One region of the Eisenbergiella sp. OF01-20 genome, then DNA from elsewhere that is predicted to be linked to it. Evidence: a T-box and tRNA genes for the amino acid it is inferred to sense, from the RefSeq annotation. Region 1 holds a T-box; the other regions hold tRNA genes.
The links. A T-box is a leader RNA that pairs with one kind of tRNA and senses whether it is charged. The one in region 1 lies ahead of DXA36_RS28835 (proline--tRNA ligase), so its partner is inferred to be a tRNA-Pro.
Positions count from the first base shown of each region.

Region 2: it has a tRNA-Pro gene. The T-box ahead of DXA36_RS28835 (proline--tRNA ligase) is inferred to sense a tRNA for this amino acid. The anticodon was not compared.
Region 3: it has a tRNA-Pro gene. The T-box ahead of DXA36_RS28835 (proline--tRNA ligase) is inferred to sense a tRNA for this amino acid. The anticodon was not compared.

Region 1 is NZ_QUES01000044.1:16,287-26,284, forward strand. Features, by position in the region: gene DXA36_RS28810 (ATP-binding protein) at 1-2,591, opposite strand, end outside; gene DXA36_RS28815 (extracellular solute-binding protein) at 2,588-4,066, opposite strand; gene DXA36_RS28820 (glycoside hydrolase family 2 protein) at 4,271-6,133, shown strand; gene DXA36_RS28825 (CDP-alcohol phosphatidyltransferase family protein) at 6,148-6,741, opposite strand; T-box leader at 6,916-7,158, shown strand; gene DXA36_RS28835 (proline--tRNA ligase) at 7,281-9,014, shown strand; gene DXA36_RS28840 (oleate hydratase) at 9,034-9,998, opposite strand, start outside.
Region 2 is NZ_QUES01000018.1:65,258-75,255, forward strand. Features, by position in the region: gene DXA36_RS19515 (ABC transporter permease) at 1-595, shown strand, start outside; gene DXA36_RS19520 (carbohydrate ABC transporter permease) at 608-1,507, shown strand; gene DXA36_RS19525 (extracellular solute-binding protein) at 1,562-3,175, shown strand; gene DXA36_RS19530 (alpha-galactosidase) at 3,230-5,170, shown strand; tRNA gene DXA36_RS19535 (tRNA-Pro) at 5,352-5,425, shown strand; gene glgX (glycogen debranching protein GlgX) at 5,904-7,964, shown strand; gene DXA36_RS19545 (complex I subunit 5 family protein) at 8,044-9,998, opposite strand, start outside.
Region 3 is NZ_QUES01000035.1:51,840-61,837, forward strand. Features, by position in the region: gene DXA36_RS26560 (flagellar biosynthetic protein FliR) at 1-74, shown strand, start outside; gene flhB (flagellar biosynthesis protein FlhB) at 120-1,178, shown strand; gene ftsE (cell division ATP-binding protein FtsE) at 1,194-1,880, shown strand; gene DXA36_RS26575 (cell division protein FtsX) at 1,870-2,778, shown strand; gene DXA36_RS26580 (hypothetical protein) at 2,784-3,101, shown strand; tRNA gene DXA36_RS26585 (tRNA-Pro) at 3,115-3,187, shown strand; gene DXA36_RS26590 (SGNH/GDSL hydrolase family protein) at 3,307-3,855, shown strand; gene DXA36_RS26595 (hypothetical protein) at 4,058-4,612, opposite strand; gene DXA36_RS26600 (FMN-binding protein) at 4,605-5,285, opposite strand; gene DXA36_RS26605 (TetR/AcrR family transcriptional regulator) at 5,287-5,925, opposite strand; gene DXA36_RS26610 (helix-turn-helix transcriptional regulator) at 6,155-7,015, shown strand; gene DXA36_RS26615 (HelD family protein) at 7,002-9,038, shown strand; gene DXA36_RS26620 (DUF3298 and DUF4163 domain-containing protein) at 9,118-9,756, opposite strand; gene DXA36_RS26625 (SAM-dependent methyltransferase) at 9,846-9,998, opposite strand, start outside.

The sequences.
Region 1 (9,998 bases):
TTTTCCGCCCGTTCCTCTCCGGGGAGGATCCGGTATCCCTCATTCAGACTGCCTGCATAATGCTCATACTCCTCCGCGGTAAAATAGCCTACCCTTCCGTCCATCCGCCTGTCCGGCCCGTTATGCCACTGGTATTCCAGATGTACCGTGTGATATTCCGGCTCCGCCCGGGAAATCACGATGTCCGTGAGACCATAATGGGTTCCCAGCTTCACCAGAAGGACAGCCAGGATTCCCGCCACGTCATTGCTCTTATCAAAGAAATTAAATACCAGGGTTACCATAGGGATTCCCCTCTGATAGGTAACGCTGACGATGTCATCAATTTCAGGCCTGCGGCGGACACGCTCCAGCTGTTCCCGTGACAAATCCTCATAGAAAGCCGATTCCCCGTTCCGTGCAAGCTTCGCAAAGGCCAGCGCCCATTCCGCCCTGTCGAGAAGCCCTGCAAACCCTTCCCCCGCCGTCTGCTCCGCCGCGCCGGACGAAATCCGGATACCCAATTCCGAATCCCGGAAAAGCCCTGCCACATTATCCCGCAGCTCCCGAAGCAGCTCCTCCGCATCGGACCGGACCGCGTTCTCCAGCCAGATCAGGATTTCATCTCCGCCCTCCCTCACAGCCAGCGGGATCAGACGTCCTTCCCTGACCAGCCTCTGCTTCATTTCCAGAATCGTATCGCCTATCTGCTCCAGAATGGCGTCTCCGAATACAATGCCGTACTTTTCATCCAGTTCCCGGAATTTATCCATATCCAGAAGCAGGAGGCAGCCCGCCTTTCCCGCATCTACCTGTGCACTGATCAGTTTTTCCCCGATATTGCGCTTGTACAGCCCGGTAACGGGATCCCTCCTCACCGTATCCAGCTCCATCAGTTCCCGGATTTTCTTCTCATGGATATTTTTGATGCTTCCGATGATCTTCGAACGCTCCTTATTGGTGTCATAGATTACCTTACCGGTCATTTCCACCCAGGAATAGCCCTTATCCAGTTCATCCATCCTGGTTTCAAACACCAGATTGATTTCCCCTTCGCTCCCCCGCAGTGTCTCCCTCACCAGTTCCCTGTCATCCTCATGGACATAATGCGATTCCATCCGGAGCAGATCTTCCCTGGTATAATGACACTCCGCCCGGCTGCCCATTCCTTCTTTCCCATCCACATTAAATACATCCAGGGAATCCTGGCGCACATCATAGGAATAGAGAATATCCGTACTGCTCTGCAGCGCGATCCGGTATCGTTCTTTTTCCTCCATCAGGCTGTATTCCGCTTCCTGCTGCCTGTTTGTCAGCTCGCGGACCACCTCATAGAGCTCATCCACTTCCGTGATATTACTCATCTGGTAACCGGACAGTTTGTTCTCCCGGCTTCCCCGGATACATTCCACAAGCCTGCGCACCGGCTTTATCAGATGGGAAACGATCACATAGATACTGATCACCCCAAAGAAAAGCCCTACTAATATTGCCGCCAGCAGGTTCCAGATGATTTTATCCCCTATGCCGAACAGGGTATCCTCCCCTTCGATACCGGCCACCACCCACGTTTCTCCCGCAAAGGGCGTATTGGTATTGTACAGATGCAGCGGGCTGATGCTGGCATACGCATCCTTCCCCCGGATCTCTATACGGTACAGGGATTCATACCGGGTTTTCTCCGCCGCCAGGGCTTCCTCCTCCATAGCCGCGGTTCCCGTTACCACCAGAGGGCGCAGGCTCCCGTCCTCCGCACACTTAGCTAACATATAGCTTCCCTGGTTCTTGCTGCTCAGTTCCCTCACCGGCAGCAGCTCCGCCAGATATTTTGCAGAGATTTCCACGCCCATCACTCCGTAAACCGTGCCCTGATAGAGCAACGGGACGGAATAAGTGATCATGCGGTAGCTGTCGCTGCTGGTGTTTCCTTCCATGGCAAAGGGTTCACTCCAATAGGCCAGATTGGTAAACTCCGTATCCGGATAGAGCTTTGCCGCCTCATAAGGTTTATAAAAAAAATTATCCCACTGGTTGGCGCCGCTTTCCCCAAAGTGGAAATCCGTGGTCCAGAGAGTGTCAAAGGGAATCCCTTTCTCATGGGAAAAGCTGCTGTTTCCCCTTTCCAGGAGCACATCGGAATAATCCGGAGGGGTACCCTCCGGATCCGAATCCCGGAAATAAACACCCTGGCAGGTATTTTCCCCCTCCCCTATCTGATCGTTGGCAAGAATCAGAAACGATCCGGTCACGGTATTTTTCCGCATGACAGACAAACAGGTATCCAGCATGGCCTGCAGAAATTCCTTCTGCATTTTCTCATTGCGCAGAAGCTCTTCCGCCGGCCACCCTCTGTTGATGACAAGTTTTTCCATCGTATCCTGGGCCGTGCCCACTTCTTCCTCCAGATCCGACCAGCGCTGAATCATACTGTTTTCCAGAAGGATCCTTCTGTTTTCCACCGTCTGGTTCAGGATTCCCACCGAATATTCCTTCAGGAGAAAAGGCGTGCCGCTGAAAAAAAACGTACCATAGGAAATCATGGACTGCACGACCATAACAAGAATCAGCGGCACAATAAACAATTTAAAAATCGTTTTTTTCTTGGTTGTCATTTACTCTCTACCGCTTCCTGCAGCTTACTTTCCAAGCTGGTAAACCATTCGTCAAAGGCTGCATCCGAAATAAATTCCGCGGTGGCTTCCTCCAGGCTTTTTCCTGCATTCAGGCTCTCTTCCACCACCGCCCTGTCGGCAGCCGCCTTGTCGGAAAGGTCGTACTCCAGAACCTTTCTTGCCGCGGTTCCTCCCTGGAAGGCCTTATTCGTATACATCTTGCTGCTCTTCACCGTATCAAAGGCCGCCACCAGCGTATCAAAGGTCTTGGGTGCAACCTCCAGCCCCTTTTCCGCTATCACCTTATCCAGCATACCCTTGTCGTTGGCATCCTTTTTTACCGGCAGATAACCGGAAGCACAGCCGAACACGATATTATTCTCCGACTGGGTAAACCATTTGAGGAATTCGGTGCAGGCATATTCCCTCTGCGCGTCCGATCCGGTCACCACCATACCTGCGCCCTGCTGCACCGCATAAGGGCTTCCGCCTTCAAATACCGGGGCGGGCAGGATTATATATTCAATGGGATAGGTTTCGTCCTCCAGCTCCACCGCATCCGGGAAATACATGGCGGAGGTGGTAGAGCCCGTATAAGATATAATTTCCCCGATTTTCACATCATCGGAACGGAATCTGCCGTAAGAGCTGAAATAACCGTTTACATAAGGCACGTACCAGGTATCCCAGATATGCTTCATCACATCCCGGTCCACCTGCAGGGTTACCTGCTGATCCTCCACCTTGAAAATTTCCGTTCCCAGCTGCATGGAACCGATAATAAATAAATTAGCCATGGCATCCCTGCCGTAAAAGGCCTTACCGTCGTTTTCCGCATCGGGCGTCAGGCTGTCCGTCCACTCATAGTATTCCTTTGCCGTCTCCGCCAGCCCCTCCATAGTGCCAAGCGCATCCAGGCTGGCTCCCGTGGCGTTGGCAAACGTCTCCCAATCCGTCTTATCCAGCATGAAAATCTCACTGGATTTGGCTGTGGGGAAAATAAAAAGCTGGTTCCCTTTCCCAATCCGTCCTTCTTCCACATAAGAATCCACATACTCGCCGATTTCTTCATCGGTCAGGTAAGGGGACAGATCCGCCAGATATCCCATCTGCTGAATCTCATAAGCCGTATCCGCATAGCTGGAAAAAATATCCGGCGCTTCATCGCTGCCCACTTCCTTTTTCAGGGCGGACATCACCGATTCCTCCAGCTGGTTCACATCCCCTTTTCCCGTGCTTTTTACGAATATCCCTTTTTCCATCCCCACCGTATCATTAAATTCCTTCACCAGGGAATCGAATGCGGTCTGCTGGGCCCCGTTATAATAATGCCAGACCGTAACGGTAACCGGGTTATCCGGATCCAGCTTCCCCTTCTTCTCCGATCCGCAGCCTCCGAGCAGCATCGCCCCTGCGGCGGCCGCCGCGCAAAACAGAACCAAGATACGCTTCTTTTTTCCTGAAAGTATTTTCATATCCGCCTTTTCCTCCACACCCTGGTATATATTACCTTATTCCAGCATTATACATGATTCCGGGACAGTTTGCATCCTTTTCACGGCTATTTTTCCTTTTAAAAAAATGATATACTGTAATCGATGAGAAAAGCCTGTGTATTTACTGCGCAGACCGCAATAATCCCCGCATACGGCCGCCCTCCCGGGCAGAAAGGAACTCCTATGAAAAACAGGAAAAAACCAGCTTTACCGGCTCTGGAAAAGACCCCATGGACCGCCGGTTTGCATACAGAAACTATATGGCAGGAATATCCGCGCCCGGCGATGGTGAGAAGCTCTTACCTGAATCTGAACGGACTTTGGGACTTCTGCATCACTTCCTCTCCCGCTGTCCCTTCCGCCTATGACGGCTCCATTCTCGTCCCTTTTTCCCCGGAAAGCCCCCTGTCGGGTGTAAAACGCCAGCTCCTTCCGGGAGAATATCTCTGGTACCGCCGCAGTCTGACCCTCCCCGGCAGCCGGGAGGGAAAACGGGTCCTTCTCCATTTTGGGGCTGTGGATCAGAAATGTGTCGTTTACCTGAACGGCAGGCAGGCGGGGGAACACACAGGAGGATATCTTCCCTTTTCCCTGGATATCACAGATGATATGGGCGATCCCTGCGAACTGATCGTCCGGGTGCAGGATTTCAGCGACAGCTCCTATTACAGCCGGGGGAAGCAAAAGCTGGAAAAGGGCGGCATGTTTTACACCGCCCAGAGCGGTATCTGGCAGACCGTATGGCTGGAACTGGTTCCCCAAAACCACATCCGCTGCGTACGTTTTACCCCGGATTACGATAATGCCTGCTGCCGTATCCTGGTGAGCACCTCCGGCGGCTTCCCGGACGGTGCGCGGATCCGCTGCGGCATACGCCCGGAAACCGGGGACGATGCACGCCGCAGGGACGATCCCTCTCTTCCCCCCGCCCCTTATGCCCCCGTCCTCACGTGTTTTCTGACACCGGAAAAAGAGGAGGCAATAGCCCTCCCGGATTTTACCGCCTGGACTCCTGAGAACCCTTTTCTGTACCATGTGGATCTGGAATGGGGGGATGACCGTGTGGAATGCTATTTTGCCATGCGCAAATGTGATATCCAGACAGACACCTGCGGCCTGCGCCGCATTTTTCTGAACAATGCGCCCTATATGCAGACAGGTGTGCTGGATCAGGGCTACTGGCCCGACGGCCTGTATACCGCCCCCTGTGACGAGGCGTTCCTGTTTGATATCCGTTCCATGAAGGAGCTGGGCTTCAACATGATCCGGAAACACATAAAAATAGAGCCGCAGCGCTGGTATTACCACTGCGACAGGCTGGGCATGCTGGTATGGCAGGATATGGTGTGCGGAGGCACCTCCTACCGCCACTGGTTCGTCACCTATATGGCAACTCTTTTTAATGCGCTGCATTGGTCTGTAAAAGACGGGAAACGGAGCCGCTTCCTGTTATCAAGAAGAGAAGAAGAGGGACAGAAGCTGTTCTACCGGGAGATGCGCGAGACAATAGAAACGCTCTATAATCACCCCTCCATCGTCTGCTGGGTGCCCTTTAACGAAGGCTGGGGCCAGTTTGACGCCCTGCAGGCGGCTGCTTTTGTACGCACCCTGGATCCCGGACGGCTGATCGATCACGCCAGCGGCTGGTTCGATCAAAAAGGCGGCGATCTGTGCAGCCTGCATTATTATTTCTTTTCCCTGAAATTCACCCCGGAGCCGGTCCGGGCGCTGGCGCTGACCGAATTCGGAGGCTATTCCTGGCAGATCCCCGGCCACAGCTACAGCGACAAGCTCTATGGCTACGGAAAATACAACAGCAGGCAGGCACTCACGGAAGGCTACCGCAAGCTCCTTGCATCCACGATCCTGCCCGCCGTGGAAAAGGGGATTTCCGCCACAATCTACACCCAGCTCTCGGACGTGGAGGAGGAGGTAAACGGTATCTACACCTATGATCGCGAAATCCTCAAGCCGGACAAAGAAACGGTGCGCCGGCTCAATGAAACCATGAAGGCTCTTGTCACCCGGACCGAAACCAATCCGTAACACAGGCCCTTCTTTCACGGTGCATCCGGCTTACAGGAAGTCCCGCTCTCCTTCCACATGTTACGGAATACGGGAATATACATAACCAGGCTGAACAGCATGAACGCAGCGCAGACAAGAATGAGGGCGTCCGCCGCCGCGGAACCGATTCCCGGGAACAGCAGAAGCACAAAGAGCAGGACATACAATACCGCCGTACATACCTTGCCGAACCATTTGGCTCCGTCCAGTTTTTTCCCCCGCGGAAGGAGGAGAAGGCCCATTATCCCCATAAAGCCTTCTTTTATGATGAAAAGGACAAGAACAGCCCGCATCAGGGGATACCGGATGGCAAAACAGACAACAAGCGCCCCCTGGGTGAGCTTGTCCGCCAGCGGATCAATAAACTTGCCTAACTCCGTTATCATATGGAACTTTCTTGCTATTTTGCCGTCGAACATGTCGGTAAGCCCGGATATCCCCACGAGGACGGCCGCCGTATAATAGTCCGTTACACTGTCGGCCTGCACATAGATCCAACTGAATACCGGTATCAGAAGAATCCGGAAGTATCCCATGAGATTAGGAATGCTGAATATTTCTTTTGCAGTGATTTTTGATTTAGCCATGCTGCCCCCTTTTACAAATCGTCCACAGGAATCCTATTTATTATACCTTTATCCGTTTTCCTATGCAATTGGTTCGGGCATTTTTTATCTGCCCCCTGGTAACCGTTCAGCCGGCCCTTTTCTATCTTGACTTGCCCGCCCGCCTGTGCTATCCTATACAAAATTTCATATCCTTGAAAGGCTGTGATAAGAAACAGTAAGCATTTTGGATTTTACAGAGAGAAGGCGGCAGGTGCAAGCCTTCATTGAAAAAATGCCCAACCCCTCTTTGAGCCGTATGCCGAACCGTTTTTACGCAGTAAGCATCACCGGGTTCTCCCGTAACAGAGAAAGGTATCGGGCCTGCGCCCTGTACCAGGAGTGCGGCATTCTTCCGAATTTAGGTGGTACCACGGACCTGAAAGGTTCGCCCTAAGCCAATCCCTTTTTACCCGGGACGGCTCAGGGCTTTTTTATTTCCGGGAAAGCGGCGCCGGTGCGCAAGGCTTTTCCCGGACCCGGAAAGCTGTCCTGCCATGAATCCAAAGGAGGTTATTATCATGAAACTTGCCAACCTGATTGGGGAGCGCTTTAAAGAAACTCCCTCCGACTGTGTCATCGAAAGCCACTCCCTCATGCTGCGGGGCGGCTATATGAAGTATGTGGCAAACGGGATCTATTCTTCGCTTCCTCCCCTCCGCCGTATCACGAAAAAGCTGGAACAGATCATACGGGAGGAAATGGATGCCCTGGACGGGCAGGAGGTGCAGTTCCCGGTGGTGCTTCCCGCCTCTCTCTGGCAGGAATCGGGACGCTATGAATCCGTGGGCAGCGAACTTATGCGCCTTAACGATCGGAACGGTTCCCCGCTGGTGCTGGGAATGACCCATGAAGAAGCGGCGGTGCACCTTGTACGGGATTATGGCTCCACCTACAGCCGTTATCCCTTTATGTTTTACCAGATCCAGACCAAATTCCGGGATGAAGCACGTCCCCGGGCAGGACTTATCCGGGTCCGGGAATTTACCATGAAGGACGCTTATTCCTTCCATACCTCCATGGAGGATCTGAACGCTTATTATCTTAGATGCCACCAGGCTTATGAACGCATCTTTGCCCGGGCAGGCATTCCCGAGGTGCTGTCCGTGGCTTCGGACTCCGGGATGATGGGCGGCAGTCTTTCCCACGAATTTATGCTCCTTACCCCGGCGGGGGAGGACTCCCTTGTCCTCTGCCCTTCCTGCGGCTACCGGGCCAATAGGGAAGCCGCGGAATCCATCCCCCTTCCCTGCCCCCAGGAAGAAGAAGCCCCTCTTACCCTGGCGGAAACACCGGCTGTCCATACCATTGAAGAACTCTGTTCCTTTTTGGAGACATCCGCCAGGCAGAGCTGCAAAGCGGTCGTCTATCAGAAAAACAGGGATGATTCTTATGTCGTGCTCTTTCTACGCGGGGATTTGGACGTAAATGAAACCAAACTCACCAATTACCTGGGAGAGGAAATCCACCCGGCCCGGATCACCCCGGACTGCGGACTGCATGCCGGTTATATCGGACCCTGCGGCCTGGATTCCAGCATTACCGTTCTGTATGACAACTCCCTGGAGGGCGCGGTCAATCTTTCCTGCGGCGCCAACCGGGAGGCGTTCCATTATACCGGCCTGTGCATGGAACGGGACTGCCCCGGCGTCCGGTACCACGATTTTGCCAAGGCGGTGGAGGGAGGGATCTGCCCTTCCTGTAAAAAACACACCCTGACCCTGTCCCGCGGCATTGAGGTGGGAAATATATTCCAGCTGGGAGATAAGTATACCCGGGCTATGCATATGCAGTATACGGATGCCGAAGGGGTATCCCATTATCCGGTCATGGGCTGTTACGGTATCGGCGTGGGACGTCTGGCCGCCTCCGTCTGCGAGGCCCGTCATGATGACTGCGGTCCCATTTGGCCTGTGACCATCGCCCCCTGGCAGGTTCATCTGTGCTGTATGCGCAGCGATAACCAGGAAGTACATGCTGCGGCCGACAGACTGTATGAGGAGCTCACGAAGGCCGGAGTCGAGGTTTTATATGATGACCGCAACGTGAGCGCAGGTATCCTGTTTTCCGATGCGGATTTGCTGGGGCTTCCCATCCGCCTAATCATGAGTCCGCGGAACCTGAAGGATAACTGCGTGGAAATGGTCCTGCGCCGGGATAAATCCGATGCATCAAAACCATCCCTGGATGAAGCCATCCCCCGCGTAAAAGCAAAAATAAAAGAACTGATGGCGGAGCTTTCGCCCGAAAGCTGATGTCCGCCATCTGTCCCGCCTATCGATAGGAAGTCTTTAATGCCTGCCCCAGTATTCTGGGATCCTTATTATAAGGAGTGACCGGGCATATCCGTTTATTGGTGATTCCCAACAGAGAATATACGGCGATTCTGGCGGCCCGGACGGAATACTCCTCGGTAAATACCATGTCTTCCGGAATTTCCACGAACTGGCTTATCATGGCGAAGTTTGTGGAACCCTCCGGAACCACGGCGGGCCTGTCGCTCATCTTCCTGGGCTGGAACTGGGAATCGATATAAGGCATCATACAGGGGATCACATTTACCACGCTTTCCATGATTTCCTCCATTTCATCCTCAAAATGAAGGTGATGCAGCAGCTCCGTAAGCATTTCCCTGCCGGTGCACTCCCGCATCGGCTTCTTTACATAATCCCCCGCATTTCTGGTATAAAGCCCATAGCCCCAGAAAATAGTCTCATCCTCCTCCTGGGCCTTGAAATGAGGCTGGGCCGCCACTACGATGCTCATCCTCCAGCTGGAGTCCTTAAACGTCATAAGCGCTCCGCTTCCGGGTATGTTTCCGGAGAACTTTTCTATCTTCTTGAGAAGCCGGCTTCCCTTCATGGTAACCGTGAAGCTTTCCCAATTTGTCTCCTCCGGCTTTTCAAAGAAGGGAGCCGGATTTCCCAGGCCGGGCTTTTTAGCGGATACTTTTTTCCACAGCTCCCCTGACATGGGCTTTTCAGGCCGGAAAACGGCGGGCGTATCCATATCACCCAAAACGGCGTTATCCGTCATACAGCCATTGGTCATAATACACAGATCCCCTTCCTTCAGGCGAATCACTTCTTCCTCTTCGTTTCTCTCCAGATGGATTGCCGTTGCCGTAATTCCCTCTCCCTCTTTAAAATCAATATCCGTAACCGCAGCCCGGATGCTGAAATCCACGCCACGGGCCTCCAGCCATTTCTGTATGGGAAGAATCACTGATTCATACTGGT
Region 2 (9,998 bases), on a different contig from region 1:
AAAGTTCGTTCAGACGGCTTCTTATCTTCCCTACTTCATATCCTGGGTTATTGCGGCAAACATTTTCATAACCTTTCTATCCGCAGACGGCGTAATCAACAATCTTCTGATCGCGGTCGGTCTTACAGACGAACAGATTTTATTCTTTCAGCACGGGCCTTATTTCTGGTGGATTATTGCTTTTGCAAATGCATGGAAAGTTCTGGGCTATAACGCGATTATTTATCTGGCGGCTATTTCCGGCATCAGCCAGGATATGTATGAAGCTGCGGACGTGGACGGCGCCACCCGATTACAGAAAATCTGGTATATTACACTTCCCGCTTTAAAACCCACGATTATTATACTGCTGATCCTGGCAATCGGCGGCATTCTCAACACAGGCTTTGAGCAGCAGCTATTGATGGCTAACGATTCCATTTTGGATTATTCCGACGTACTGGATACCTATGCATACCGGTACGGTCTGAAAAACGGGATGTATTCTTACGGTACCGCAGTGGGTCTGTTCAAATCGGTGGTTTCTTTTATCCTGGTAATGGGAGCAAACTCTCTGTCCAAAAAGTTCGATGACGATAACAGTGCATTATTTTAAGGAGAGATAGAGATGAAATCAACAACCAATGTATATAAAAAGAAAAGACCCGCTTCCGACATTGCGCTGGACATTTTCAAGGTTTTTTTTCTGGCGCTGGTAGTAATTCTGTGTGTATATCCATTCTGGAATATTTTTATTATTTCTATCAATGATGCTACGGATGCCATGCGCGGCGGTTTATATTTCCTTCCCAGAAAACTAAGTTTTGCGAGCTATAAGGATATTCTCACCCGCTCCACGTTTCTGCATTCCATTCTGGTTACACTGGCCCGTACGGCGGTGGGGACGCCGTTGGCTGTATTGGCTACCACCGCTCTGGCCTATGTGCTTTCCAGAAAGGAGCTGCTGTGGAAAAAGCCGATTACACTCTTATTTATTTTCACCATGTATTTCGGCGGCGGTCTGGTCCCTTATTATATGGTACTTAAAAATCTAGGAATGCTGAATAACTTTATCGTATTTATTTTTCCCAATCTGGTGAGTGTTTACAACATGATTCTGGTCAGGAACTATATAGAGGGAATGCCTGATGCCCTTTTCGAAGCGGCAAAAATTGACGGCGCAAACGATTTGACAATTTTTTTCAGGCTGGTCCTGCCGCTGTCCAAACCGATTATTATGACAATTGCCCTGTTTGTTGCAATTATGCACTGGAACTCCTGGTTTGATGCCTACTTATACACAAACTCACAGAATCTGAAAGTAATGCAGTCCATTTTGGTGGAAATTCTGAACCAATACCAGACAACAGGCGCGAACCAGGCGGCGAACCGCACCGGGCAGGGAATTACACCCGACAGCATCCGTATGGCGGCAACCATGGTGGCGACTATTCCAATTATCCTGGTATATCCGTTCATCCAGAAATATTTTGTTAAAGGTATCATGCTCGGTTCCGTAAAAAGCTGAACCAAAGCTTGAAGAGAGGATACATAACCTGTAAGATAATAAAAGGAGGATTTTATGAAGGCAAAAAAAGTAACAGCGCTTTTATTGAGCGCGGCAATGGCTGCTGCAGCGTTGACAGGCTGCGGAAACGGAAGTACAGGGGGAGAAAGCGCACAAGGAGCACAGGCGGCTTCCGATGGACCGGTAACACTGACTTTCTTTGATAAGAACTCGGGCAGCAATACCTTTGACGATGAAATTGCAAAGGCTATTGAGGAAAAAACAGGCGTTACCATCCAGGTGGAAAATCCCACAGGGGATCCGCTGGAAAAGTTAAATCTGATGCTGACCGGACAGAATTATCCGGATATTGTCCTCATGGACAGAGGCAACGAAATCGTAAACCGCTATATCGATGCGGGCGCCCTGATCCCGCTGAATGACCTTATTGACCAATATGGCCCCCATGTAAAGGAAATGTACGGCGATGTACTGAATAAAAGCCGTTACAGTGACGGAAATAATTATTATCTGAATAACTGGTATGGCGTGGATCCGGACGCGTCCGCCGGAGTCCTTATGAGAAGGGATCTGCTGGCCGAAATCGTGGGACAGGAACGCGCCGATAGCCCGGAGCCTTTTACACAGTCTGAGTATCTTGATATTTTACGGCAGTTTAAGGAAAAATATCCCACTATTGACGGAAAAGAAAGCATTGCCGTTACCCTGGATGCAGAAACCAAAAATTACGCCGGTACTTTTGGCGGCATGTATGGAATCAAAACCTATCATATTAACGGCGATTCTCTCCAGCATGTTATAAAAAGCCCTAAATACAAGGATGCAATCACCTTTATGAATACCATGTATTCAGAGGGACTTCTGGATAAGGAATGGGTCGTAAACAAAAAAGAACAATGGACCCAGAAGCTTTCAGCCGGTAATGTATTTTCCACCTTTGCATCTTATTGGGATACGGATGGGGTCAATACCAGCCTGGCTTCCACAATTGGGCCGGATGCCCAATTCTACAGCTACAAAGTAGTCGGCGAAGGAATGGATCCCTCGCAGACCACCTATAACGGCAGAAGTACACTTGGCTGGGATGCAATTGGTATTACCTCCAACTGCAAAAATCCGGAGGCTGCCATGAAATTTATTGACTTCCTCGTAAGTGAAGAAGGCCAATATCTGATGATGTGGGGAATCGAAGGTAAGCACTGGGATATGGTAGACGGAAAGCATGTTCCGAAACAGGAAATTGTTGATGGTTTCCAGACAGATTTTGATAAAACAAAGCTGGAGACCGGCATCCGTAAATGGTCCTGGTTTATTAAAAACGGATACGGAAGTGACGGCACACCGTATGACATGTCCACCAAATATGTTTTGCAGCCTACCGCGGAATTTGCGAACAAAAGTTTTGGCGAGTCAGACAGCTGGGATACGGCAGATCTCACAGGTCTGGAACCTGCGGGAAGTTCTCCGGAAGGTCTGAAATGGCAGAAGGTACAGGATATTTATAATCAGAATTTCCCCAAAATGGTAAATGCAGCAAACAATGAGGAAGCGTTGGCTGTTTATGACGAAATGGCTGCGGAAATGGAAGCGGCAGGGCTGTCTGATGTGGAAAACTACCTTACCGCTCAGTATCAGGAAAGAATGGCATTGTGGGGACAGGCGGATTGATACCAGGTTCCTTTACCTGACAGCCAGTGCCTGCAAAAAAGGGAGTAGATAAAAATGGAATGGAAAATCACTGAAACAGGATATTTTGAATTATGGAATGGGCCTACCCCGGTTCTATCCGCCTATTCCACAGCGGAACATACCGACGGAAGGCAAATAGATACCCGGACAGCACAGCTGTCCGGAACCCATACCGAGGCGGATAGCACCGAACTTGTTTTCACAGCAGGGAACGGGCTGGTTCTCACCGAGAGGCTGGAAGTCACATCGGACGGTATTCCGTTTGCCTCTTGTTCCCTCTCCGAAGCAAACGGAAAATCCGTGGAATCCCGGCGTCTTTCGCCGCTTATTATGCAGGCTCCCGGTCAGGGAATATCCCGTCTATGGAGAAGCCTTTGGTCACAAATGCTTCTGGTTCCGTATGACAATACCATGTGGCTGCGCTACGAGGCGGTGCCCCCGCGGGCCGGCAGAAGAAGCTATGATCTGACCGTTCTGTTTTCCCCCGACAGCCGGGAGGGGCTGCTGATCGGCGCTGTTGATTTTACCACATGGAAAAATGCCCTTGTCTTTTCCGGCTTTGATGCAGGAAAGCTGGAAGCCCGCTGCGGTATCGCCGAAGAAGGGACACATGACAGTGTGGAACATGGAAGCATGGCAGGAAATAAGGTTTATTCTTCCCGCTTCTGCATATTTCAGGGGGAGGATTACCGAAAGCTGCTGGAACAATACGGTGATTTGCTCAAAACCTTAAAAAAACCGTTATCCTGGAATGGGAGTGTACCTTTTGGATTCAACAGCTGGGCCGGATTCGCCTTTGAACTGAATGCGGATAATTTCAGGGATACCGCCGCTTTTATGCGGGATCAGCTGATGCCGGCAGGCTATCTGAATGAAGGAATTACCTATGCAAACCTTGATGCCGGCTGGAATATTATCCCTGACAAAATTCTGGAAGAAATGGTCATACAACTGCACCAGAATGGTCAGAGGGCCGGTATTTATGATGCTCCTTTTGCTTTTTTCGGACAGGATACGGAAGCTGAGATCCCCGGGGTTCCCGGTCACCTCTACTCGGAAATCCTGCTGCGTAATACAGAAGGCGAATTACTCCCACGGGTAGACGGCGCAATTCCTTACGATGTAACCCATCCGGTCTGGAAAGAACAGATGAGGTGGAAACTGCAACGCTTTATTGACTGGGGTTTTGATTATATTAAGCTGGATTTCTTAAGCCACGGCGGTATGGAAGGCTGCCATTTTGATGATGCAATACGCACGGGACGCCAGGCAATCACGGAAGGATATGAGTTTTTGACAGAAAATCTGTCTGAGGATAAAATCGGCAGGCCCTTTTTCATAAGCCTTTCCATCGCGCCTCTGTTTCCTTTTGGGTACGGACATGCGAGACGATTTTCCTGCGATGCATTCGGTACGGCGGAAGATGTGGAGTATGTCCTCAATGCCCAGACCTATGCCTGGTGGCAGAGCGGGCGGCTGTATGCGGCAAATGATCCGGATCACATCTGTCTGTTGAAGAGCTTCTGCATGGAAAAAGACAGCACGCCGGGAGAAGCAAGGGCACGGTATACAACAGCGGTTATTGCAGGTACTGTCATGATGCTCAGTGACGATTTCCGAAGAGAGGAAGCCCGCCAGAGAGCCTTGGAATTTGCAACCAACAGGGAAATTAACAGCCTTGCGGCATCGGGAAGTGTATTTGTGCCTGCGGAGTCATGGGGTTTTTCCGCATCAAATATCTTTACGGCCCAAAAAGACGGAAAGCAATATGCTGCTGTGTTCCACTGGAAAAAAGGAAAGGAACAGGTGTGTGTGGATCTAAAACGTGCCGGACTGCATCCCACCTCCTCTTTCCGGGAACTGTGGAGCGGGCAAATCCTTCATCCGGAAAACGGCATCCTGACATGGCCGGTACAGGATTGTGACGCTGCTCTTCTGGAAGAGATCCTCCCGGAGGACATATCCGGTATCTGAAAGCTTGTGAACATAATCTCTTTTTGCCCGGAAAAGAATATACGCTCCTTTTTCTCCTGTCGCGGCAGGTAGAAGGAGGGGCTGTCTTATGGGGATAAAAAGCATAAAAATATATTTTTAAAAACCCATTGACATTTTCCTTTATTTTTTGTATTATTGAATGGCTTGATAAAGTCCGCATCGAAGCGTGGCTCAGTTTGGTAGAGCGCTGCGTTCGGGACGCAGAGGTCGCGTGTTCGAATCACGTCGCTTCGACTATAAGAAAGCCCGGAAACTTAACGTTTCCGGGCTTTTACTTTTCCCCTTTTAATGCTGGAACAGGCCGTTCTACGTTTTGTCCAGCAGACACGAAGTAATCAGTATTGCTTTGTCTGCTTCTATCTGCCCTTCTTCCGCCCATGGATAAAAAATTTTCTTTTATGTGCTATAACTTCATAGGGCCGTTAATTCCACATATAATAAACCATTCACTCATACACTACTCATTATATCCTGCTTCCTCACTCTCCCGCCGTCACGAAAAACAGGTTGTACCATGCCTTTTCCCAGGATATAATCAGTATAAGACGGAACCAATGACAGCCATAGCCGAAACGGAGGTAACGCATTGAAAAATAAGGACCAGACTATTTCTCCTCAGCCTTCGCCTGAGGAAATGTTATTTGCACAGACTGACGATACCCTTCTGCTGGAAAGTATTACGGGTGAAGAGGTGTCCGCCAACCTGAAACCTATGGATGATATCAACGGATATAAGGTACGTCCCGGCTTCTATGAGGTTAACGGCGCTTCTGCCCTGCCCGGAGGCGTAAATTTTACCATTGCTTCCCACAATGCCACTTCCTGTGAGCTTTTGCTTTTTCACCGGAAATCCTCCCAGCCTTTCGCCAGTATTCCTTTTCCGGAACACTATAGGATTGGTAATGTATTTTCCATGATTGTGTTCGGTTTGAAAATTGATGAATTTGAGTATGCTTACCGGCTGGATGGACCCTATGATCCGGAAAAAGGGCTGATATTCGATAAAAATAAGTATATTCTGGATCCTTATGCAAAAGCGGTCACCGGTCAGAGTGAATGGGGCGTACACCTCCCCTGTGAGCGGAACTGTCAATATAAATCCCGGGTGGTGCGGAATAACTTTGACTGGGGCAGCTGCAAACAGCCGCTGATACCCATGAAGGATAATATCATTTATGAATTGCATGTCAGGGGCTTTACCAGGGATGCTTCTTCCGGGGTTTCCCATCCCGGCACCTTCTCCGGATTAATGGAAAAAATTCCTTACCTGAAGGATCTGGGGATTAATGCAGTGGAACTGATGCCCATCTTTGAGTTTGATGAAACGGCCGGCAGCCGGGAGGTGGACGGACGGAAGCTTCTGGATTATTGGGGATATAACCCTGTGTGCTTTTTTGCTCCCAATACCAGCTATACCGCACAGATCGAATATAACCAGGAAGGGCTGGAGCTGAAAAAACTCATCCGTGCCCTGAATGAAAATGGGATTGAAGTCATACTGGATGTGGTGTTTAACCATACTGCAGAAGGAAATGAACAGGGGCCTTTCTTCTCGTTTAAAGGGCTGGATAACAACATCTATTACATGCTGACCCCGGACGGTTATTATTATAATTTCAGCGGCTGCGGCAATACCCTGAACTGCAACCATCCTATTGTCCGGCAGTTGATCCTGGACTGCCTGCGTTACTGGGTGATCAATTACCGGGTGGATGGTTTCCGTTTCGATCTGGCTTCCATCCTGGGACGCAGTGAGGATGCGGCTCCCATGAGTAAACCGCCTCTGCTGGAAAGCCTGGCCTATGATCCTATCCTGGGAAGTGTGGATTTGATAGCCGAGGCCTGGGATGCGGGCGGGCTGTACCAGGTGGGGTCTTTCCCCTCCTGGAACCGTTGGGCGGAATGGAACGGAAAATACAGGGATGATATCCGCAGCTTCCTGAAAGGAGATGACGGCTGCGCAGCCGCAGCCGCCCAGCGTATCATGGGATCCCCTGACCTTTATCCTCCTGAGAAAAGGGGTCCCAATGCATCCGTCAATTTTCTGACCTGTCACGATGGTTTTACATTATACGATCTGTATTCTTATAATCATAAGCATAACGAAGCCAACGGCTGGAATAATACGGACGGTGCCGATGATAACCGGAGCTGGAACTGCGGTCAGGAAGGGGCGACAGACAAGGAGGTAATCCTGACGCTGCGGACGCGTATGATCAAAAATGCCTGCGCAGTTCTTATGTGCAGCCGTGGTACCCCCATGTTCCTGGCCGGGGATGAATTTGGAAATACCCAGTTCGGCAATAACAATTCTTATTGCCAGGACAATGAAATCTCCTGGCTGGACTGGACTTTACTGGAAGAAAATAAAGAAATCCACGACTTTTTCCGGTATATGATCGCTTTCCGCCGCCAGCATGGCGTGATTCGGGACAATACGGCTCCCTGCAGCCTTGGTTTCCCGCCGATGAGCCTTCATTCCCAGAAACCCTGGGATGACAATTTCTCCTGGGACAGCAAAATGATTGGTGTCATGTTTGCCGGAGTCTATCCCTCGGGCAGGGATGATATCCTTTATCTGGGTATCAATACCTTCTGGAATCCGCTTTCGGTGGAGCTTCCGGAACTTCCCTCCGATAAATACTGGATTCCCGCAATGGATACCGCAAGAGGAACATCCGCGGTAATTACCCGAGAAGAAGTCCTGGATAAAAATATTTACGTCATGGGTCCCCGCTCGGTACTGCTCTGCCTTGTAAGAGACAGAGCATAAAACCTCATTTATTTTCCCTTCCGGTAATAAAAAACGAAGCCCCCGGGGAGCTTCGTTTTTTATTTATCTGGAAAAACACTCAATCGATCAGCATATACAGCAATGTCAGTAATAGTCCACAGCAGGCAAGGAAAAGACCAAAGGAAAGGCTTCTTCCTATAATTGTCCCATTCTCCCGGAAATCATCATGCACCATGGCAAGCTTATGCTCATATCTGCCTTCCATGTGCTGCTTCAGGTATCTATCCTCCTCCACCTCTTCCTCTGTGGCATCCGGATGATTAAAATAATCAGTAACTCCATCCAGAACAAGGCCCACCATATGGGTCAGCGGAGTTCCTTCGTTGAGTTCATGAGGGATTTTACTGTCTCTGTATATCGTCTTTCTCAAAAGTACCACTATCGTGTCTATCAGGCCGTCCGCAAGTCTGCACAAGGATCCGCACAGCAGGGGAAGCACGGTGAGAAGAATGGGGCGGTACAGCAGGTTCTCCAGATCCAGCCATACAGGCCAGCGATCCCTGTATACCCTGCATCCTTCCTGCGTCACCATCATCCATTTACGCACCACCAGCCCATACAGTAAAACTCCGATAACTAGGGAAATACAGGCCCCTTTTAAATTAATCAGGGAAAAATAGGCGATTACCGTTTCCACCCTTTCCGCATGCAGGAATTCTGCCGCCATATCCGCAAGCCTGTCGGTTATCAGATGGGGAAGTACCCCGAGCAGAGGAAGGAGCACGGCGCTGCCTGTCAGGGCAAACCCGCTCAGGCCGTTCATATAATGCTTCATGCCTTCAAACCGTTCCTGCCGCCCTCTGTCATTGTTTTTTTCCACGAAGAGGCAGATATACAGCTTCAGCATATAAGCGACGGTCATTCCGCCGCTGAGCAGAAAGATCCATTCCACCGCTCCCATCCAGACGGCGCCTCCGGCCCCTGCCAGGCCTGCCATATGCCGATATTCCACAATCGATTCATGCAGCAGGGTCTTGCTTGTATAACCATTCCATAAAGGCATTCCGCCGATCCCCAGAGCCCCCATCAGGAAACAGAACTGCAGAAGCGGTTTTTTCCTGCCAAAACCTTTTATTTCGTTCAGATTTAATTCATGAAGATTCATAAATACTACGCCGGCTGCCATGAAAAGCACCAGCTTAATCAGGGAATGGTTTACCATATGAAGCAGGCTTCCCCGTATAGCCAGGCTGCCCTCTTCCCCGATAAGCCCCTGCATACCTATGCCGATAAGTATAAACCCGATTTGGGAGACAGAGGAACAGGCAAGCGTCCGTTTCAGGTTTACGGAAAATAAAGCCAGAAGAGCGCCTGTAAACATGGTAAGTACTCCAAGAATCAGCATCAGGGTTCCCCAGCCCGCGTCAAAGGGAAGAAGACAGCAGCTGATAACCAGGATACCGAACACTCCCGCTTTGGTAAGAATACCCGAAAGCAGGGCCGAAGCAGGCGCAGGCGCTACGGGATGTGCCTTTGGCAGCCAGATATGCAGAGGGAATACACCCGCCTTCGCCCCAAAGCCAAACAGCAGGCAGACCGCACCGGTAACAATACGGCCATATCCGCCGTCCCCCTTCATTTGGCTTGCTTTCACCGCTGCCGTAAGCCGGGTAAACTCCAGCGTTCCCAGCTCCCCATACAGGAGGAACAGCCCCATCAGCATAACCAGCCCGCCGATAACCGCAACTGCCAGATAGGTTTGCGCAGCCCGGAGAGCTTCCTCCGTTTCCTCGTGGGCTACCCATGTATAAGAAGTAAAGGACATGATCTCAAAGAATATAAATACGGTAAAGAGGTCTGCCGAAAGAAATACACCGATAGTGGCTCCCAGCGTTAGCAGGGTAAAAAACCGGTATCTCCCTGTGTCCCTGTAGCTCTTCATATATTCCGCGGAGAACAGGCTGGTCATCATCCACATCAGAGAGGCGATCAGGCAGTACAGCGCCCGAAAACCATCCACACACAGATGCATACCCAGTCCGCAGAAGCCTTCCCATCTAAAATCATACCGGA
Region 3 (9,998 bases), on a different contig from region 1:
CGATGGGACAGTTTATCGACCGGTACATAGGGACGTTGTTTGAGGATGTGCAGAAGCTGCTTCTGCAATTGTGACACAGAGTCCGCGCAGGGCGTAACGGGAAAGGCAGGTGGTGAGCGGTGGCAGCGGATGAAAAGACCGAAAAAGCCACACCGAAACGAAAGCAGGAGGAACGGAAGAAGGGAAATGTATTCCAGAGCAGTGATGTGGCGGCTGTGGCAACCCTGCTGGCTGTTTTCAACGGGTTAAAACTATTTGCTTCCTTTATGTATGAATGCATGCATCAGGGTGTGCTTCTTTTTTTCGGCTATGCACAGAGCGAATATCCGGTTAATGGGGATAACCTGCAGGAAAAGCTGCTGCAGGCAATGCTTCTGTTTGCGCAGGCCGCTCTGCCGCTTCTGCTTGTGGCCTGTGTGACGGCAGTGGCGGTGGCGGCTCTGCAGACCAGAATGGCCTTTTCCATGGAAACCATTAAATTCAAAGCAAACCGGATCAGCCCTCTTCAGGGCTTTAAGCGTCTGTTCAGCGTGCGTTCCCTTGTGGAGCTGCTGAAAGCGCTGATAAAAATTACTGTACTTGGCTGGATGATATATTCCTTTTTAAGCAGCCGGATGCATGAATTTGTCCGGCTGATGGACGGTACGGTGATGGACGCGATCGCTTTTGCGGGAGATACGGTGCTATCCCTGGTGAATACGGTGGGTATCGCATTTCTGTTCCTGGCGGCATTTGATTATTTGTACCAGTGGTGGGAATACGAGAAGAATCTGCGCATGAGCAAGCAGGAGATCAAAGAAGAATACAAGCAGACGGAGGGGGATCCCCAGATCAAAGGGAAAATCCGGGAGAAACAGAGGCAGATGTCTTCCAGACGCATGATGCAGAATGTGCCGAAGGCCGATGTGATCATCCGGAATCCCACCCATTTTGCCGTGGCCCTGGGCTACGATCCCCAACGTAATAAGGCGCCGGTGGTGCTTGCCAAGGGGGCGGACCGGGTGGCTTTGAAAATCGTGGAAATTGGGGAAGCCAATGACGTCTATATTATGGAAAACCGGCCTCTGGCACGAGGGCTGTATGATGCGGCGGAAATTGATATGGAGATTCCGAGTGAATTTTACCAGGCGGTGGCGGGTGTACTGGCGTTTGTTTACAAGCTGAAAAAGGAGAAATAACCGGTGGACAGCAGTATGGTGGTATTGAGCGGGGTAAGCAAGGTTTATCCCAACGGGCAGAAGGCTCTTGATAATATAAATCTGGATATCCGGAAAGGGGAATTCTTATTTCTCTCCGGGAGCAGCGGTGCGGGAAAAACCAGCCTGCTGGAGCTTTTGCTGAAGGAAGAGGAACCTACCCGGGGCACGGTGCGGGTAAACGGGATTGATTTGGGACAGCTGAAGGAACGCCAGGTATACCGTTACCGCCGGATGATTGGGATGGTATTCCAGGACTTCCGCCTTTTCCCCGATTTTACGGTATATGAGAATGTGGCTTTTGCACAAAGAGTGCTGGAAATCCGCCCGGATACGATTCGGAGCCGTGTACGGAACGTGCTTTCCCAGGTAGGGCTGGAAAGTAAGGAACGGTATTACCCGAAACAACTGTCCGGCGGAGAAAAGCAGCGGGCCGCGCTGGCCCGGGCTATTGTGAATAAACCGGTCCTTCTGCTGGCGGATGAACCTACGGGAAATCTGGATCAGGAAAACGGGGAGGATATCATGCGGCTTCTGAAAACAATCAACGAAACCGGGACTACGGTGCTGGTGGTATCCCATAACCGGGATTTGGTGCGTTCCATGAAAAAAAGGGAAGTCACACTGAAAAACGGAAAAATCATCAAGGACAGTGACAGAGGGGGATTTCTGTATGAGCTTTAGGAATTTCATTTATCTGATCCGTCTGGGATTTAAAAACATATGGAACAATAAGGTCTATGCAGCGGCGGCTGTAATGGCTATGTCCTCCTCCATTTTTTTGTTCGGAATATTTTACATTGCCATGGTGAACATAAACAGCGCCGTACGGAATGTGGAAAGGGATGTGGCGGTTTCCGTCTTTTTTCAGGAGGGGGTTACGGAAGAAAGAGTGGAAGAGCTTGGGGCCCTTATCCGGGGGCGGGAGGAGGTTACCAATACCATCTATATTTCGGAGGATGAGGCATGGGACAGCTTCCGGACGGATTTTCTGTCCGATGAAGAACTGCTGGAGGGGATTTTTGAAGGGGATAATCCCCTGGCCGGTTGTGACAGCTACGAGGTGTATATCAATGACATAAGCCGGCAGGAGGAATTCGTGGCCTATGTAAAGGGGCTGGAAGGAGTGGGGACCGTATCCCATTCCTCCGAGGCGGTGAACGCACTGATACGGCTGAAGGAGCGGATCACGGGAATCGGCATTGGATGCCTGTCTGTCCTGCTTCTGCTTTCGGTGCTGCTGATACGCAGTACGCTGCTGGTAACGGTGGCGTCCCAAAAGGAAAAGGTACGGGTAATGCGGCTGATTGGCGCCAGAGAGGATTTTATCCGGCTCCCCTTTATAGTGGAAGGGCTGGTATTGGGAATCGCAGGAATGTGCATCCCTATCGCGCTTCTCTATGCCACCTATGTATATGGCATTCAGTTTGCGGCGGTTCATTTCGGACTGTTCGGTGCCCCTGTGCAGCTTCTCCCTGCCGGACAGGTGCTGCCCAGCCTGGTACGGGCATCCATAGGGCTTGGTGTGCTGACAGGTGCGATCGGAAGCATCGCTGTTATGGGGAAATTAAAGAAGAAATAAGGGATTTGCCGTCATTTTTCCAGACGGGTGGTGATGCGTGCCGGATATTGAATCCGGCGCGTACACCGGTAAATGCGGGGGAAGGAGGGGATGCCGCAGGGCACAAAGGGTCGTCTGAACTGTTACCAGAAGAACAAAAATTTTTGCAAAATATGAAAAAACATATTGACAGATCTGGTATTATTTTGTATACTAACATTCGTCGGTTGGATGTCCGCCATGAATTTCCGGTGGGTTCAAATGATGATAACTGTAATTTGATAATGGTTTTTAACGGTTATCAGAAGAGTTTTGAGAAGCCGGATAATCGGTTATATGGTTGATTTGGCATAATATCGGGGTGTGGCTCAGGTGGTAGAGCGCTACTTTAGGGAAGTAGAGGCCGCAAGTTCAAGTCTTGTCACTCCGACGCAAGGATCTGCATGAAAATGCAGGTCTTTTTGTTATCCGGAAACGGGTGAAAATACGCCGTAAGCGGGGACGGTGTCTTTTGGAATGAAAATCCACGATAAGGAAAGGACAGGAGAAATGAAGGTATTATTTATTGGAAACAGCCATACATATTTTAATGATATGCCGGAACTTTTTGCAGGCATGGCAAAAGATAAGGGAATCCCCTGTGAGGTTACGATGATCGCCCACGGCGGCTGGTTCCTTCACCAGCATCAGAAGGAACCGGAGGTGCGGTTTAACATACTTTACGGCAATTATGATTATGTGGTTCTTCAGGAGCATGCCCATCCCTTCGGGCCGGAAGAGGTGATGACGGAAGCGGCAAAGGAAATCTGCAAATGGATCCGGGAGGCAGGGAGTACGCCTGTGGCCTATATGACATGGGCGGAAAAAGAAAACGAAGCCGGACAGCAGCAGATGACGGACGCCTATCGGAGAATGGCGGAGGAGACAGGTGCTGTTCTGGCGCCGGTAGGGGAAGAATGGTGGAAGTACATCCATGCTCATCCGGACGTGCAAATGTATGCTTCGGACGGACAGCATGCTTCTCCGGAAGGCTCCGCGCTGGCGGCGGAAATCCTGCTGGAAGCCATTCTTACAAAGGAACGGCAAGCCCGGCCATGACGGCCCTGCTAAAGGGAATGCGGGGCCGGATAGTTCTTGTTTTTTAGGAAATTGCCTTTCGCTGCAGGCGGCAAAGGCGTTCGGTATCCGGCGGCCTTTTTTGTGGAGACTTGTAAAAAAGCATACAGATAAGCCTTTCGGACAAAAGCCGCTGCCCGAAAGGCTTGTTTTGATCCATGCTTTGCCATCGTCCGTTATTGCGTTATTGGGATCCTTCGGAGGGCAGGCCGCGGAGCTGTTCCTGGATAAAGGCGCGGGCCCGGGAAATATCGGATGCGTCGGGGCGGCCTTTGGCAATTCCGCCGATAAGCTTCCATGGACCATAGGTATCGTAGCCTTTGCACTGAAAGCAGCCCTGTACGCGGCAGCCATAACTTTCTGTAAGAGAAGAAAAGTCTGCGGCGTATTTTTTCATTCCGGATCCGCTGGTAAGAAGGAGGAAAACCTTTCGTCCGGCCAGCTCCTTCCGGTGCTGCTCCAGAAAGGAAAGCAGGGCGGTATGCGGTTTCCCCATATAAATGCCTGAGGCAAGGCCGATGAGCGGACAAGAGGCCGGAGAAGGCAGGAGAGGAGCCGTTGGAAAGGCAGCCGAACGAGAAAGAGAAGAACAGGCGGTGTCTGAAAGATCCGGGGCGGGGCAGGCGGCATGGGAAAGGGGAACCAGTTCCACCCCGGATTCTTTGTCTATGGCCTGCTTCAGCAGCCTTTCCGTATTGTGATGGTGCTGGGATACGTAGAAAATCATACATTTATTCATGGGATATTCCTCCTGTCAATGCGTTTTCGACAGCCTTCTGGAGTACCAGGCTGGAGCAGGTTGCACCGGTGACGGCATCCACCGGCAGGTTTTGGGTATCGGTAATAACGGCGAGCACCTCTTCTGCAGCCGTACCCCGTTCGTTTTCATGGGAAAGCAGCGTGATGCCGGAAATGCTCCCATCAGTCAGCGTGACTTGTACCTCGGCATAAATATAGCCAGCATCGTATGCACCCGTATAGGTTCCGTCCGATATGTGGGAAAAATCGATGCCCGACAGATGAATATCCGCAACAGCGGCCCGATAAGCTGCGTAATCCATGTAATAAGCTGCGATATGAAAAACAATACCCGACAACATGAGACAGGTAAAAAAACGATGCCAGGTAAGCCGGCGCCGCTTATCCTTACAGATGTGGCAAAGGGTTATCAGCAGGACGAAGGAAAGCAAAACAGCTGCACCGGCAAGATATACGGAAAAATGCCGCGTTTTTACCAGCGGGAGAGTGAAGAAAAGATGGACGGGCAAGAGGATAAGCAAAGCGGCGGATAAAGGCTTATGCAGCTTCATCAGGAAAGCATCGGCCTGTGGAAAACCGAACTTCCTGGTTACGGCTTTGACCGTCAGCAGGCAAAAACAAAGCAGGCATAAAAACCCGGATAAAATCCCCATGTTAACAGTCCTCCTTTAAGGAACGCAGCAGCATACGGAAGCCATGCTGAAGGAATTCCGTTTTATCCATATTCAATCTTTTTATCAGATAACATTCCTTTTCATAGGCCATGGGGATCAGGCTGCCGAGAGAGGCCCATAGGGTAAAAGCAGAAGGGAGGACAGGAATGGATGAGGGCAGGCTGCCTTCCCGGATCCCCTGCCGGAACAATTCCAGGATGCAGTCATTGATATCTTCCCCCACGTCATATAGGAGGCGCAGAATCTCACTGCCGGCAAGGGCCTGGTCATCTACCGGGATATTCCCGAGGATACTGGAAAAATAAAGAGGGTACTGCTCGTAAAAGCGGGACAGCTTTTCACAAATAAGAAAATAACGATGTTCCAGATCCGGAGCCTCCCTGATGCATTCCGCAAGCGCGTCCTTCAGACGGCACATATGGCCATAGATGATATGATTATAGATTTCGTCCTTGCTTTGGAAATATACGTAAATGGTGGACTTGCTGTAGTCCGCTGCTTTGGCGATATCGTCCATGGTAGTCTGGCGGATTCCTTTTTCGGAAAAAAGCTTTTCTGCTGTATCCAGGATGTTTTTTTTATGGAATTGGGTGAGGGCTTCTTTTTTTCTTCCTGTCATAGTGGATCCTCGATTCAAATCAAACTAATATTTTAATTATCGTACTATGAGTTCGAATTTTTGTCAAGGAAATGATTTTGTTTTATAAATTTGGCCGTGATCAGTGGCAACAGTTCAGACGGCCTTTTTCATTTACATTTTTCTGTCTGAAAACAGGAAAACCGCAAGAATGATGAAAAGACAGTTCATGGGATTGGGTATAATAAGGGTTCGAAGGGAGGAAATGCATATGCCAAGCAACAGCATAGGAAATATTGCGGCGGTAATTGATTATGTGGAAGCACATCTTACCGAAAAGCTGGATCTGGACAGAATAGCGGAAGCAGTCCATTATTCCAAATACCACCTGCATCGTATGTTTGCCGATACCATAGGGCTGACCGTCCACGATTATATCCAGCGCCGGAGACTGACGGAGGCGGCAAAGCTGCTTGTCTTTTCCGACAAGCCTATTCTGGAGATCGCGCTCACGGCAGGCTATGAAAGCCAGCAGGCCTTTACCTCAGGCTTTACGGCAATGTATAAGATATCGCCTGGCAGATACCGGGAAAAGGAACGGTTTTATCCGCTTCAGCTGCGGTTTTCTTTAGAAGGGAGTTTTAAAATGCTGGAACAAACACAGAAACAGCAATGGGATATTACCTTTGCCGTACCGGAGGATATTCCCTGCTGGATGGAGCTGGTGCGGCTGGTCATCGATGGGTTTCCCTGCCTGGAGGAAGAAGAATATATCCGGGTGCTCAGGGAGAAGATCCGTACCAAACAGGCTCTTATCTTAAAGGACGGGACTATGGCTGTGGGGATTCTGCTTTTTTCCAGTGAAAACGGTAGCATTGATTTTATGGGCTGCCACCCCTTATACCGGAAAATGGGAATACCCAAAGCATTTCTGGAAAAGGTAATGGGAGAGCTTCTCAGGGGAAAGGATATCAGTATTACCACTTATCGGGAGGGCGACAGGGCGGATACCGGACACCGAAGGGCAGTCAAGGGACTGGGATTTGCGGAAGCGGAGCTGCTGGTGGAATTCGGTTATCCCACACAACGGTTTGTCCTGCACAGAGAGGAGGGCGGCGATGGAAGCCAATAACATCCCCTTCCCGGATGAAATCAGCCATCTGGAACGCGTCAGTGCCATTCTGGAGGAAGCGCTGCAGAAATCGGAGGAGTCCGTCGGACGGCTGGAACAGGAGTATCGGGAGGCAAAACGGTATATGGCGGATAACCGGGGAGAAATCGATCCGCATGAAATGTTCCAAAATGAACTGCTGCTGAAACAGACAGACAGAAACGGCGCTTTCGCCGCAGAGGGAAAGGAAAGGCTGGCCCGCCTGAAGGAATCCCCATACTTTGCCCGGGTTGATTTCCGGGAAGAAGGCAGCAGCAGGGAAGAAATCTTTTATATCGGACGCTATGCATTCCGGCATGAAATGAAGCCGTTGATTTTTGACTGGAGGGCTCCTGTCGCCGGCCTGTTCTATGATTACGAAAACGGTCCGGCAGCCTTTGAAGCGCCGGCCGGCCTTATATCCGGCGAACTTACCCGGAAAAGACAGTTCAAAATAACGGCGGGGGTTATGGAGTACGCGTTGGAAAGCTCCGGCAATGTCCGGGATGAGGTACTGTTAAAGGAACTGAGCCACGCTTCGGACGAAAAAATGAAATCCATCATTTCTACTATCCAGAAAGAACAGAACCGGATAATCCGTAACGAAAAAGCGGAAACACTCATTATCCAGGGGGTGGCAGGATCCGGAAAAACATCTATCGCACTGCATCGGATTGCCTACCTTCTCTACCGGTTCCAGAACCGACTAGGCTCCCGGAACGTAACCATTCTTTCTCCTAACAAAGTCTTTGGCGATTACATATCCAACGTCATACCGGAACTTGGCGAAGAACCGGTATCCGGAACAAGTCTGCCGGAAATTGCCCGGGAACAGCTGGAAAAGGTTATCGTTTTTCTGCCGGAAAGGGATCCCCTTAAGGAAACGGAACCAGACCTGGCGGAGCGGATCCGCTTCAAATCCACCATGAAATACCTCCGGCTGTTGGAAGAGTATAAAAAACAGCTGCCTTTCGCGGTTTTTTCCCCTGAAGATTACCGCTGCGGCTCCTTACTCGCATCAAAAGAATGGATACACCTCCGGTTCCATGCTTATAAAGGACAGCCAGTCAGACGCCGACTGGAGCTGGCTGCGGAAGATATCCGGGAAAAATTCCTGACAGAGAACATAAGAGAGGAAACAATTCCGCGTGTAAAGCAGATTCAAAAAGGTCTGGAAGCCATGCTTGCCATAAAGGATCCCCTGAGCCTTTATAAGGATTTTTACCGTAAAATGGGGATTCCCAATCTCTTTGACATGCCGGCACCTAAAACCCTGGAATGGGAGGATGTCTATCCGTTCCTGTACCTCTACAGCGCTTTGGAGGGCTTTCGGGAGAACGGGATTACCAGGCATCTGGTTATCGATGAAATGCAGGACTATACACCGGTACAGTTTGCGGTGCTGAACGAGATGTTCCGCTGTCCCAAAACCATTCTGGGGGATTTTGGGCAATTCATCAATCCCAATCATCTTCATACGCTGAAGGATATCCGGACGATTTATAAAGACGCGGAGTTTGTAATGCTGAATAAAAGCTACCGTTCCACCTGGGAAATCATCCGGTTTGCCAAACGCATCTGCCCGAATGACTTTCTGGAGCCTGTGGAAAGACATGGAGAGGAGCCGGGAGTGGTTTTTTGTACGGATAAAGAGGAGGAAAAGAAATTGCTTACGGAGGCTGTACGCCGGTTTGAAGCCGGCCCCAATCGTTCATTGGGAATTATTATGAAAACCAATGAGGATACGGAAACTATGGAGGCACTTCTTGCAGGTGTCTGTAAACTGCACCGGATTGCACCGGACAGCACCTCGTTTACCGGAGGTGTGTCCGTGACTTCTATTCAGATGGCAAAAGGACTGGAATTTGACGAGGTAATCCTTCCCGATGTGGATCGGGAAACCTACCGGACGGAGAAGGACAGAGGACTTCTTTATATAGCCTGTACCAGGGCCATGCACAGGCTGACACTCATGTATGCGGGGGAAAGGTCACCCCTTCTATAGAGAAAGGCGGCTTTCGCCGCCAACATGGATTAGGGGGAGGAAAGGAAATATAATACAGGTACCGTCATTCGGAAGGCATTTAAAAGATATTCCATACCGGGAAGCAGAATGTGGGTATTCCGGTGGAATACGGAGCGATTTCGTATTGCTGATAATAAAGGATGCCGTTACATGGTTCGAGATAGAAATTATCCAGACATAAATTTTCGTTTGTTAAAAATGGAAACTCATCAAAATAAGTTCCGGGATTTTCCTGCAGCCTTTCTGCTATTTGCTGTTCGATGCTTTGCCGCAGCCTGCACAAGGAATCCGGGGTAAGAGGATATACGTCACCAAGCTGTATGAATATGCCGTTCCTTAAATTCCAGGTATTAGAGGTTCGTATGGTATTCCCATGGGCTCCGCCGGTGTAGGTATAAGAATCCATGTACAAGCTTACCATGCATTTTGTATTGTAGGTTATGGTGAATGCGGAAACGAATTCATAGCTGTTAAAAGGCCGCTCCTGCGTGGCTTTGGCATCTTCCAGAGCCTGTCGGTATAAAATGGTGCGGCAGTAATCCTCCCTGTCTTTTGCTTCCTTGTAATAAAAATTGTTAATATTCTGAACCGGACAGCAGGATGAGGTAAAGCATGGATAGTTAATAGTGTAAGTGAGAACCGCAATATCTTCATAGTACATGGTATGTTCCAGGGTCATTTTACAATAGGTCTGCATATTTTTTCCTGAAATAATAGTTGTTTTTATTATATGCAGGACCTTTTCATAAAGACTAAGAAAGAACCGTGATATGGCTGGTATAATCTTTAAATCCTGTAATCGTCAGCCCGGGAATGATTGCGCTTTGCTACCATTCTGTTCCAGCGCATAATCTCATTGTTATGGGTGTTATCGTCTTTTTCCATAATCTTAGCCCATTGTCGTGTAACACGCACACCGTCTCCCTGCAAATCATGACC